4 regions of the Desulfoplanes sp. PS50 genome follow, and region 4 is predicted to be linked to each of the others. Evidence: predicted binding sites of a transcription regulator. Region 4 holds the regulator's gene; each other region holds the start of a gene.

Region 1 (3,147 bases), on a different contig from region 4:
CTTTTAACCAAGTGGAATTCCAGCCACGAGATGTTTGAAAAGAGTTTGCAGGAGCTTGAGATGCAGGGCGTCGTTACCATGGACAATCAGGGAATTGTACAGAGTACCCCGGTTTCTCACTGGAAAGCGGCCCGGCGATCATAGTATCTCAAGATCTGCAGACAGGAGTGCCTTGTCTGCTCGAAGAAACCGGCAAACGATTTGCCAACAGCAGCCTGACCCGCGGACTCAAACGATATAATCGTGTTGTCAACGATCTCTTGATATGTGTTTGTATTCTTCCAACCAGAAGGCGATCCTCATGAAATATAGATTTTTTGCCCTATTGGTCTTGTTTGTCCTGGTCCCGGTTTTTGCCTGTACCCCGACCCATCCCCTTCCCCAGCCGCGAAAGGTTGTGGATCCCTCGACCGTGGATAGCGCCGTGAAAACTTCCGATTGGGATATTGCAGCCATTCGCTATGTTCATTCCGGCCAGGGGCTCGACTACAGCAAGGCCGATCTGGAGCCGGTTTTTCTGGTGTTCAAGAATATCGGCCACGCCCATCCCACCGTGCTTGTGGAAGAAATCCGGGGTGTGGGAGACGACGGCGATTACCTGGCCTATTCCACAAACGAGGCTGTCAGACTGGTCTTTGCCTCGGAAACCTTCAAGCAGACCGCGAAAAATGCCCTCAAGTCCGGTGGACTCGGAGCGGCTCTTGGCGGCGGGCTTGGAGCGATCATTTCCATGTTCACAGGGGATAATGTCCTTGCCGGAGCCGGTATGGGAGCCGCTGTGGGCGGGACTGCCTTTGCCGCCGGATCCCTGCCCGAGGCCGAGGCCAAACTCGAACGGACCATCAAGCAGGAATTGACCCAATATGCCTGGAAGGAGAGTCCCATTCCGCCCTCCTATACCCGGACAGGGTATGTGTATCTGCCCGGGAACAAGGGAATCGACGAGATCTCGGTTACTGTTCGCGCTGATCAACAGATAGAGACCTACAGGCTCCGCCTGCATGATTCACCCGAAGAGGTGAGGAGCATCAAGAAAAAATGATCACGATTGCCGTACGCTTGCATGAGGCCCCTTGGGAACCATCCCCTGGGGCCTGCTTTTTTGGCATCGATCATGCTTTTGGAGATGGTATGATAGCAAACTCGGCATATTTTTCCCAGGATCACAAGGAGCATCGACCATGACAGCGGTAACCAGTCTCTATACGGCGGCAACAGGACTCCAGGCCCTGGGCCAGGGAATGTCCGTTGTCGGTAACAATCTCGCCAACGTGAGTACGACCGGGTACAAGCGCGAGACCATCCATTTTTCCGATGTCATAAGCGATACCGTTGTCACGGGCGGCGGGACGGCCCAGGTAGGCAAGGGCGTTCAACTCTCTGACCTGATCACGGACTTCAATCCGGGCACCTTTGCTCCGGCAACGGAATCCACGGATCTGGCCATTGGCGGCAACGGATTTTTCGTGGTTTCCCCGCAGGGGAGTGAGGATCGGTTCTACACGCGAAGCGGAGCCTTCCGGTTTGACAAGGACGGGTATCTCAAGGAACCCGGAGGCGGTATCGTCCAGGGATATGCTGTTGTGACCCACAAGAATCCTTCAGTAGTCACTGCAAACGGCGATAGAGCCTCCGAACTGGAAGAATCCATTGATTTTACAGCCATGACCGATGTCCGGTTGAATGCGGGCGGTGAGGCGAGCGGTTTTGTATCCCCGCCCGAGCGAACCACGCGGATGGAAATGGTGGTCAATCTGGATTCCCAGGCCACCAACAAGGCGAGTGAACCGCCTGCAGGGACAAGCCCCGCCTTTGCCCTGTTCAGCGAGTGGAACGCTGGCAATGCTGATCCTCTTGATCCGGCAGAATATTCCTATACCTCTCCGTTGACCATCTATGACCAGTCGGGGGAAGCCCATACGGTGAATGCCTATTTCGATCCCGTGTACACCCCCGGTCAGGGTGATGAATTGGCAGGATCCATGGTCTGGGAATACGTGCTGACTACGGATCCCGCGGAGGATGCCCGGGCCGTGGCCCAGGGAAGTTCCAAGGCGGGAATGCTCATGACGGGTACGATGACCTTCAATGCCACAGGGGAACTTGTCAATCAGTCGGCATTCACCCCGGGAGAAGGAGCCGATCTGGCCGATCTCTCCAATTGGAAGGCCGCCTCCATGTCCGACAACGGCTATTTCTTTTTTTCTCCCCGGTTTGAAGGTGAGGAAGGGGATTTCGGGAGCATGGAAGTGAATTTCGGGATCAAGGACAGATCACCGCAGGTTCCTGATCCTGATCTCTCTGCTGCGGACATCCCTGATCTGGATGCTGCTGCGGCCGTAAGGATGCTGAACATGGTCAATGATTCGAGCCGATTCGCGAGTTCCTCCACCAGTTTCGACTCCGGTTCGGCCACCTTGCGACAGGATCAGGACGGGTATCCCGAGGGCAGTCTCATGTCCATTTCCGTGGACCGAGACGGCGTACTTACCGGACAGTATTCCAATGGGCAGATCCGGAGTCTTTTTGCCCTGGCTGTGGCCGATTGTACCAATCGGTTCGAGCTGCACCGTGAGGGAGGAAATCTCTTTTCGGAAACACCTGGATGCGGGGGGATGCAATTGGGTCTCGCGGGTACCGGAAATGTCCGATTCGACGTCGGGGGTGAGGCCCTTGACGGACTGGGGGGGATTGCCTCTGAGTCTCTGGAGCAGTCCAACGTGGACATGGCCACGGAATTCGTGGAAATGATCCTGACCCAGAAGGGATTTCAGGCCAATGGCAAGGTGGTTACCACCTCAGATGAAATCCTGAAGATGCTCAATCAGATGAAGCGATGATGGAATTATCCGGGTTAAGCAATGAGAGAAATTTGAGGAATTTTAGAAATTTTAGAGATTTTAGAAATTTGAGAAATTTGAGAAATTTTAGAGATGTGAGAGATTGGAGAGAGTTGGGAGGAACAGGTGGAATGCGTCTGCTCGATTTTTTGCATTTCTTTTATTCGTGCAGGGAGGTTGAGCCAGAACAGCTGCGCTGATTCGAACACGATAGAACGTTGATGCTGCCATCAGAACCAAAAAACCCTTCCGGCTTTGAGCTGGAAGGGTTTTTTGGTTTCGAATGTCGGTCTGGTCGGAGTGGGCA
Region 2 (3,147 bases), on a different contig from region 4:
TAATGCACCGCCTAGTTGTGAGGACCCGATGGTCATCTGCCCGTTATGGTCGTTGACTGCAGCCTGGACCACTGAGAGCCCCAGCCCGGTTCCCTGGCCTGAGCTCTTGGTGGTAAAAAAAGGCTGGGTTATACGGCTACGATGTTCCTCTGAAATTCCTGCCCCGTTGTCGGCCACGAAAAATCCAACCTGATCCTCTTCCTCGAACCATCCCGCATGTATGAGTCCATCTGGTCCAGCAGCATGTACGGCATTGAGTAGAAGATTCATCAATGCCTGTTCTATACGAACGGAATCCACTTCAAGTTTCGGGGCGGGTCTGGGGCCGGAAATCTGTAGGCTGATGGATTTTTCCCGCACCTTTTCAGCCAGCTGACCGGCAGCGCATTGTACTATTTCATCCAGCCCCCGCAACCTCGGCTTAAGGGGGTTGCCTTTTCCAGAATCGAGTAGTTGACGAACGATGCACTCCATCCGCTGAACCGCATCTCTGATCTCATGAAAGACGTTTGCTGTGAGTGGGGGAAGGTCCTTGTTTCTGAGCATGCGCTGGGCCTTGCCGGCGATAACGCTCAGGGGGGTTCCAATTTCATGCGCCACGCCTGCGGCCAATTCTCCAACGGCTGCAAGTTTTTGGGACTGTTGGAGGCGGCGTTCCAGTTCCCGTTGTCTGGCCTGTTTGTGTTCGATTTCTGCTCGGGATCGTTCCAGACTGTCGAGCATTGCGTTCATTCCTTTGGAGAGACTGCGCAATTCACGGGGCCCTGCGGCTGTGACCCGATGACTGCGTTCTCCCTGCTCGATCCGAGCCATGCTACGGACCATGTTTTTGAGATTACGACCAATAACCCGGTGGTGTCCGTAGAGAACAATACCCAGAAGAAAGAACGAGAGAATGATCAAAAGCTGCAAGGCCTGGTTTCGTACACGTTCGATATATTTATGGATATTGCTCTGCTCTCTGGTGACTTGGAGCAGTCCTGCATTGCGGCCGACGGAGTCCACCAGTGGAACAAAATAGGAGTAAATTTTTGTGCCGCCTGTGTTCTGGTATTCGCCCTTACGATCTCCCTGTGCCGCAAGGTGGGCAAGATGCGTATCGGTGTTTTGCGCGGGTACACCCGGACCGCTGGCTGCTATCTGGCGTCCCAATGAGTCATAGACATAGGCGCCATAGACCCTTTCAAAGCCGAAAACAGAGGAAAGGGTTCGAGACAGGGTTCCCTGGCGTTCACGTTCCAAAGCGTATTCCAGAGATCCGCGAATGGCCCGGGCAATGATTTCGATGTCTTCCTGCATTCGTTTTTCGCTTTCGTCTTCCAGATGCCGCAGTGTGTACTGGCCAAAAAAACACAAGCAGGCAATGAGTGGCAAGATGAGGAAGACGAGAAGTGAAGCCCTCAGACTCAGACCCTTTCGGAGAGGAGATAAGAGTGGTGAAATTTTTTGAAATATTTGAGACATGTCTCATTTTTAAACAGCCTGTGGCGTGTCCGTCAAGTCCAAAAAAAGTGATTTATGTCGGGTCTGAAAATAAAAAATCTTTATTTCAATCTCTTATGTAAAAAAATCAAATTTTTTCATAAATGGCATGCGGGTTGCTTTTGAGAAGTATCTTTCAGTGATCAGGTAGTCACTGGGAAGAGTATATGACTGGCGTGGCAAAATCTGTGAGATTTTGCCGGATGATGAACCAAAACAATCGTGGAGGAAACGTTTAATGATCAAGAATTGTACGCAAACCGGTTTTCTTTTGCATACCGCTTTTGTTATGATCGTAGGACTGCTGTTTTTTGCGGCACCTGCACTGGCCCAGGAAGGTCAGCAGAAATATCCTGCCGGCATGGAAGCGCAGCAGCCCGAGCTCCAGGATTTCGATGACCAGACTGTGGACAACTTTGCATCGTCCATGATTGAGGTACAAACCATAAGGAACCAGTTTACGCAAAAGCTCCAGGGAGTGCAGGATCAGGAACGGGCCGTGGCCCTTCAGCAGGAAATGAGCACCAAGATGATCGATGCGGTGCAGAATCAGGGGCTTGATGTGGAAACATTTAACACTATTGCCAGTCAGATGACTGTTGATCAGCAACTGCAGAAAAAGGTTGAAGGACTGATTGAACAGAAGATGCAATAGTTATTAGAAAAACAATCCGAACTGTTCCAATCTGGATAGTTCACAAGACAAATAAAGCCCTGATGATTGGCATCAGGGCTTTATTTGTCTGATTTGTATTTCTCTAGCTCAGGCTACGAATGCGATAAAAAAGGAGCAGCATCCATAGAGGCGTGACCGTGAACATACAGTTTTATCGGGGTCGGACCTCGCTAGCTACTTGAAATGTTGTTATAAAGATCCCAAAACAACCCGCTTTCACCGCTTAGAACGGCCGTTTTGCCCTCTAAACAAACGATGTAAGGAGGGGGTTGCTCTCTAAGCATGCATGAACTTGTCAACCTTGGAAGGTCCTGTTCGTCATGGCCTGGCAAAGGCGTGGCATGCTGCTGGGGGACCTTGCTTTGCTTGATGGTTTGATTGACAGTGCAATGCTCGGTTGGCAACGCCTTGTAGATATTTCGGGCTCATCCGGCAAAAGGGTACTTTTCATCTCGAGCCCAGCTGCCTGTAAGCATTGTGGAAGCACATCTTCGGGCCGCACCCAAAGAGAACGAGTACATGGACGCTGTAGCCCCCCTCCCGTAGTTCAGGGAGGGGCTGGGGGAGGGTTTCAAACAGCTGGAGGAAGGGACTATCGGATATTTAACCCGTCCCCATATTCCCAATCTGGATAGAGACCCTACCTTTTTAAGAAAATAACCCTACCATAAAATTCTTCCCATTATATCCGAGAATCAATTGTGATATCAGTTAGTTTTGATTTTTAAATCATATAAAACAAATGTTTATAAAAATCACTGTCAGAAAAAATGATTTTTGTATAAGTATAAAATCGAAAAAACCCCCATATAGAACCATGGAAAACCCTACCTTTGGACTATCCGTGTTCCCTAATTTGCAAAAAAAAATATTTCGGTTATGGTAATAGTGAAAATTTTTTTAGCTCGTTTTGAGAAATTACGAGTTTCTTCGCTATTTAATTTGGGTAGGATGAGGTTAATTTTTTGGACAGCACCCCCCCCGATAAC
Region 3 (3,147 bases), on a different contig from region 4:
TCGATCTGTTCCACTGCGGAACGAAGATCCATGGTCTGGGAAACCGCCTGGGCAAAATTGTACAGGTTGACGCAGATGAGATCGAAAGGGGCAATCCTTTTCGCATCAAGGGTTGCCAGATGCTCGGGATTGTCCTTGTCGGCCAGGACGCCGGCGTGGATATGGGGATGCAGGGTCTTGACCCGGCCCCCGAGAATCTCCGGAAATCCGGTCACTTCGCTGACCGATACTACCGGAAGCCCGGCATCGGCCAGCATCTTCCGGGTTCCTCCCGTTGAAACCAGTTCCACACCATTATCGACCAGAAATTGGGCCAATTCCACAAGTCCTGATTTGTCGGTCACGCTGAGAAGCGCCCTTCTTATGGGTAACAATTCCATATATTCCTCGTTTATCGTTCAGACCCGCTCTTCTGAAAAATGATCCCTGACAGGCAATCCAGGCAGGGATCAAACCAATGATCATGAGGCTGCCTGCCAGAATCGCACAGAATATGCAAGCCGTCCAACCAACCAATCCCACCCTGCCTGATGGCGGGGTGGGATTGGTTGGTACAACGAAAAAGTAAACGCGGATGGTATCTGGTTGTGTCCCTACAGCCGTTAGAGCTGCTCGAGCATGTCACGGGCGTCCTTGTGACCGGGTTCGGCCTCAAGAATGGTTTCCAGATGGGTTCTGGCCACCCCTTTCTCACCCATGGCCAAAAAACATCCGGCCAGGGAGTATCTGACCTCGTGCTTGTTGGGATCAAGGGAAAGATAGGTCTCCAGAAAAGGGATCACATCCCCGAGTCTGTTTTCGGCATGTCCCAGTTGAACCATTCCGAAAATGGAGATCATGTTCGAGGGGTTCTTTTCCAGAGACTGGGCAAAAAGATCAAAGGCCCTGTCCTTGTTGCCCATTTCCATCTCAATGAGTCCCATGCCCGCCAGGGCCTTGTCCCCGGGGTCTATGGACGCGGCCTTCTTGTACATCTCCATGGCCGAATCCAGCTCGCCCTGCTGCACGGCAATGGTGGCCAATCCCAGATAGGGATCGGAATGGACTCCGTTGCTCTCTGCCGCCTTTTGATAATAATCTCTTGCCTTGTCCAATTCACCCATGAACAGGTAACATTCACCGAGTTCCTTGTTGATTTCATAGTCCAGATGGCTGCTCATCGTGTCCTCCTCCTGGTTGGTTGCGTACACACTTCCTTACTATTTGACAATGATGTCGGAATATCCATTCCGACCTGCCCGTATCTCTCTGGCAATCCGGGCAGGATCCCGCAGAATAGCGTTTGAGGAACCTTTTTTCCGGAGGTCGATCATGCATGTCGGGCGACAAAGTCAAAGCAGACTTCGTGCCAAAGCAAAGAAAGCCACCCTGCCGACATGTCGAATGAAATATTTTATCTCTGTATTTCAAGATATTGTACTTGAAAAAACCAAAAACTGTTCTTCTGGAACAAAGGTTGCTTATCTCGAGATGTCCCTGATCACAATGGTGAGCATCTGGACAGATAAAAGACAACAACCACCTATAATACTGAATCTTTCAAAGAAAAACGCCATGAAATCTCTTTTTTCCCCAAACATAAATCTGACAGAAAAGGTTCTGGATCTGAGGCTGCAACGTCAAAATCTCGTCGCCTCAAACCTCGCCAATATCGATACCCCGGGGTACAGGGAGCGGCGGATCGAGTTTGAAAACCAGCTCCAGGAAGCGCTGCGAACCAACGGCAAGGGACAAATGACCCGAACCGCTCAAGGGCATCTGCCAACGACCTTTGATCCCGATTCCTTTGAGGGAACCCTGGACAAGGATATGAACGGACAGATCGTTCAGGGCAAGGACAGTGTCGATCTGGACAAGGAAATGTCTGTCATGGCCAAAAATACCCTCTTGTACAACGCCATGGCAACGGTGCTCAAAAAGAATTTCGAAGGACTCAAAACCACCATCCAGGAGGCAAGTAGATAATGGATTTCATGACTGCCATAGATATCGGGGCGTCAGGGCTCACGGCCGAACGAACCCATCTCAACGTCGTCTCCATGAATCTGGCCAACGCCAATACCACCAAGGGGGCTGACGGCCTCCCCTATCGGCGCAAGCAGATCTCGTTCAAGGCGGTGCCTGCGGAAGAATCCTTTCACAAGCAGATGCAAAACGCCCTGACACGGGAACTCCGAGGGGTCGAGGTGGACTCGATCAAGGACGATCAGCACCCCTTCAAGCGGGTCTACGATCCCGGACATCCCGATGCGGGTGAAGACGGGTATGTCGATTATCCGGACATCAACGTGGTTCAGGAGATGGCTTCCATGATGACCATCATGCGCAGCTACGAGGCCTGCGCCTCGTCCATATCCACGACAAAGACCATGTTTAACAAGGCCCTTGAACTGGGCACATAAGGAGAACGGTCCATGGCAATCAATCCCATAGCTCTCAAGGCCTACACCAATCCCCTGACCAACGGAGCCGAGGCCACGGGCAAGGTCAACAATTCCCTGGCCGGCGCCGGAGACACACAGTCCTTTGCCAATACCATCAAGGATTCCCTGAACAAGGTCAATGACCTCCAGGAAAACAAGGATACAATGATCAAGTCCTTTGCCACGGGCGAGAAGCAGAATGTTCACGAACTCATGGTCTCGCTGCAAAAAGCGGGTATGGCCATGCGCATGACCTCGGCCGTTCGCAACAAGGTTCTCGAAGGATACAAAGAACTCATGAAGATGCCGTTCTAGATAGCAACGATGGCACCAACATTTTTTTCACTCATCACTCTGCAACGGGCTTAGGCTATGCATCCTCTCGCGCAAAAGACATTTTCCAAAGTCACCTCGTTCTGGTCGGCAAGCTCCATGGCACAACGGATTCTTGTCATCGGCCTGTGCGTCAGCGTCATCGTCGTTTTTCTGCTGATGCTCTTCTGGTTCAACCAGACCTCCTACAAGGTCCTCTATTCCAATCTGTATCAGGAAGATGCCTCCCGAGTGGTGGCCTTTCTGGAGAAGGAAAAGGTCGATTACAAACTCGAGGCCAATGGTGCGACCGTCCTCGTCCCGGAGAACAGGGTCTACAACCTGCGCCTCGCCCTTGCCGGTGCCGGGGCCCTGCATGGTCAGGGTGTCGGTTTCGAACTCTTTGACACCA
Region 4 (3,147 bases):
TCAGGGTAAACGCGGGTTTTGTGACAAAGCGATTTTTTTCCAAAAAGAGGAAATGCTCCAGATGGAAGAGAATCCACGCCTTGAGGATGGCAAGAACAAGATCAGTGGAGAGATCATCAAACTCTATATCCGTGAGAATCGCAGTGAAGTCGTTGGCGGCAAAAAACGGGTCGAGGCGATTTTCTTTTCCCGGCCGGATCAGGTGAAGTGATTCTATGGCGATTCTCAGGGCTCATGATCTTGTCAAGATTTTTGGTAAAAAGCAGGTCGTCAAGGGGATAACCATCCAGGTCGAAGATGGAGAGGTCGTTGGTCTGCTTGGTCCCAATGGTGCCGGAAAAACCACAACCTTTTACATGCTCGTCGGGATCATTCGCCCCAATGGGGGATCGGTTTTTATCGGAGACCAGGAGATCACCCATTGGCCCCTGCATCGACGGGCCAAGAGCGGGATCAGCTATCTTCCCCAGGAAAGTTCGATCTTCAAGAAGTTGACTGTCCGTCAGAACCTGATGATCATTCTTGAATATACCGGGTTATCCAAAAAAAATCGCAATGAAAAAGCTGACCTGCTCCTTGAGCAACTCGGGATATCCCGTCTTGCGGATCAGAAGGCGGCCTTTTTGTCCGGTGGGGAACGCAGACGGTTGGAGATAGCCCGGGCCTTGATCCAGGAACCCACCTTCATTTTACTGGACGAACCATTTGCCGGAATCGATCCCCTGGCCGTGGAGGATATCCAGCAGATTATCCGGTCGTTGCGGGATCTGGGTATCGGCGTACTCATCTCGGATCACAATGTCCGAGAAACCCTCAACATCTGTGATCGGGCCTCTATTGTGTATGATGGACAGATCATCCTTGATGGAAAGCCCGAACAGATAGTGGACGATCCCAAGGCCCGTCAGATTTATCTTGGAGAAGATTTCAGACTTTAGGTGATTGCAAGAGGGCTTCTTCTGTGGCACAAGTTACATAGTGGCAATCTTGATGATTTTCGCATTTTATTGAAATAATTCATGGCATCTTTTTACTACGGGCAACGTGCAGTTCCCGGGCAGTCCTTCCGCGACGAGACTACTTATGGCTTTGGAATTACGACAGAATCTCAAGCTCACCCAACAATTGGTCATGACACCGCAGTTGCAGCAGGCGATCAAGCTCTTGCAACTTTCCCGGGTCGAGCTTCTTGATGTGATTCAGGAAGAACTGCTTGAAAATCCCTTGCTCGATGAACAGGCCTTGGGTGAGAACAAGGGGGATCAGGAAAAAGACCAGGAGCCTGAAAAAAAGGGGCAGGACGAGCGCAAGGAGTTTGCAACAGAAGAGAAGGATTTTCTCAAGAATGCGGAATGGGAAGATTATCTCGGAGATTTTTCAAGCACCACCAGGCAGGTTCAGGGGTACGAGAGTGAATCATTGGAAGAGATCAGCTCCTATGAAGGGCGGGTCTCGGCAAAGCCTTCCCTTGAGGGACATCTTCTCTGGCAGCTCCATCTTTCCGATATCAATGAGGAAGACTGCCGTATTGGGGAGCTGATCATCGGCAACCTGACCTCGTCGGGCTATCTGGCTACGCCTGTAGATGACCTTGCCAAACAGCTTCAGGTAACCACTGAGGAATTGGAACGTGTTCTCGATGTTGTCCAGCATTTCGACCCGTTAGGCATCGCGGCTCGTACGGCTAAAGAGTGTCTACACATTCAGCTCGATGCCGTGGGGGATAATGATCCTATTCTTCGTTCCCTGATCGAGGATCATCTCGAGGATATTGAACAGCGCAGATACAAGCCTCTTTTGCGCAAGTTCAAGCTTTCCAAGGACGATCTCAAGGAATATCTTGACGTGATAACCTCGCTCGATCCTCTGCCCGGTGCGAGTTATGGATCGTCCACCTCTGTCTATGTCAGCCCGGACGCCTATGTGTACAAGTATGACGATGATTTCATCATTGTTCTCAACGATGATGGGTTGCCGAAACTGCAATTGAATCCTTTTTACATGGAAACCATGCAGGGCAAGACGACCAAGGAGGATTCCTCGTATCTTCATGAAAAAATGCGTGCGGCCCAGTGGCTGATGAAGAGTCTGCAGCAGCGTCAGCGTACACTTTTCAAGGTGGTTGAAAGTATTCTCAAGTTCCAGCATGATTTTTTCGAGCACGGGTCATCACGACTCAGGCCTCTTATCCTCAAGGATGTGGCCGCAGACATCGATATGCACGAGTCAACCGTGAGCCGGATCACGACCAACAAGTATCTGGCCACGCCGCATGGTATTTACGAACTCAAATATTTTTTCAACAGCGCGCTTGATCTCGATGATGGCTCACAGGTCGGCTCAGAAAGCGTCAAAGTGGCCATCAAGAAGATCATTGAACAGGAAAATCCCAAGAAACCCCATAGCGATGAAAAGATTTCCAAAATGCTCAAGGATATCCTTGAAGTGAATATAGCGCGCAGGACAGTGGCCAAATATCGTTCGGCCCTTAATATTGAATCGTCTTCCAGACGGAAGAAGTTTTTTTGATTTCCAGGGAAACGTGTTTTCTGAGAGCGAACGGAATCTTTCTTGGAGCCGTCTTTCGGGCTGCATAGATGTGTTGTCATGTACCCACCTTAATCCAGGAGGTATTCTATGAATATGAGCTTCAACTTCAAGAACTTTGAACCTTCGGATCATCTGCGCGAGTATGCAAAAGGGCGTTTTGGCAAACTTGCCAAGTATGTGCCCAATTCGGAGAATGCAGATCTCCAGGTCAATCTTGAAGTGGAAAAATTCCGTCATCGGGCCGATGTGGTTCTCACCGGTGACAACCTCCGATTATCGGCTAATGAGCAGAGTGAGGACATGTACTCTACAGTCGATTTGTTGCTCGACAAGATTGAAGCCCAGGTCCGGCGTTCTCGTGACAAGGGTAAGAAAAACAGGAAAAAGGGGGGAGCTGGAAAAATCGATCTCGATATGCTGGATGAGAGTGAACCTGTAAAACAGGCTCCAACCATTGTTCGCTCTGATCGCTTTTCCCCCAAGCCCATGGGAGTGGATGAAGCGGCCATGCAGCTTGACAATCTCGAAGATGATTTTCTGGTTTTTTTCAATGCTGAAACAGAACGGGTCAATGTGATCTATCGCCGCAAAAACGGA

The links. Region 4 encodes sigma-54, which starts transcription at its own class of promoters, with help from an activator protein. Its sites were predicted from a motif close to CTGGCACGGNNNNTGCTT; they were not measured.
Region 1: the regulator sigma-54 is predicted to act here: its motif matches at 1,103-1,120, upstream of ACTVJH_RS10000 (flagellar hook protein FlgE).
Region 2: the regulator sigma-54 is predicted to act here: its motif matches at 1,587-1,604, upstream of ACTVJH_RS11075 (DUF4168 domain-containing protein).
Region 3: the regulator sigma-54 is predicted to act here: its motif matches at 1,445-1,462, upstream of flgB (flagellar basal body rod protein FlgB).

Annotation. Positions count from the first base shown of each region.
Region 1 covers NZ_JBSPZA010000020.1:33,061-36,207, forward strand. The annotation lists gene ACTVJH_RS09990 (hypothetical protein) at 1-144, shown strand, start outside; gene ACTVJH_RS09995 (hypothetical protein) at 302-1,042, shown strand; gene ACTVJH_RS10000 (flagellar hook protein FlgE) at 1,182-2,840, shown strand.
Region 2 covers NZ_JBSPZA010000023.1:56,209-59,355, forward strand. The annotation lists gene ACTVJH_RS11070 (sensor histidine kinase) at 1-1,299, opposite strand, end outside; gene ACTVJH_RS11075 (DUF4168 domain-containing protein) at 1,679-2,137, shown strand.
Region 3 covers NZ_JBSPZA010000008.1:57,779-60,925, reverse strand. The annotation lists gene ACTVJH_RS05400 (IMP cyclohydrolase) at 1-380, opposite strand, end outside; gene ACTVJH_RS05395 (tetratricopeptide repeat protein) at 603-1,160, opposite strand; gene flgB (flagellar basal body rod protein FlgB) at 1,555-1,965, shown strand; gene flgC (flagellar basal body rod protein FlgC) at 1,965-2,402, shown strand; gene fliE (flagellar hook-basal body complex protein FliE) at 2,415-2,738, shown strand; gene fliF (flagellar basal-body MS-ring/collar protein FliF) at 2,796-3,147, shown strand, end outside.
Region 4 covers NZ_JBSPZA010000014.1:12,209-15,355, forward strand. The annotation lists gene ACTVJH_RS07855 (LptA/OstA family protein) at 1-211, shown strand, start outside; gene lptB (LPS export ABC transporter ATP-binding protein) at 216-938, shown strand; gene rpoN (RNA polymerase factor sigma-54) at 1,084-2,529, shown strand; gene hpf (ribosome hibernation-promoting factor, HPF/YfiA family) at 2,638-3,147, shown strand, end outside.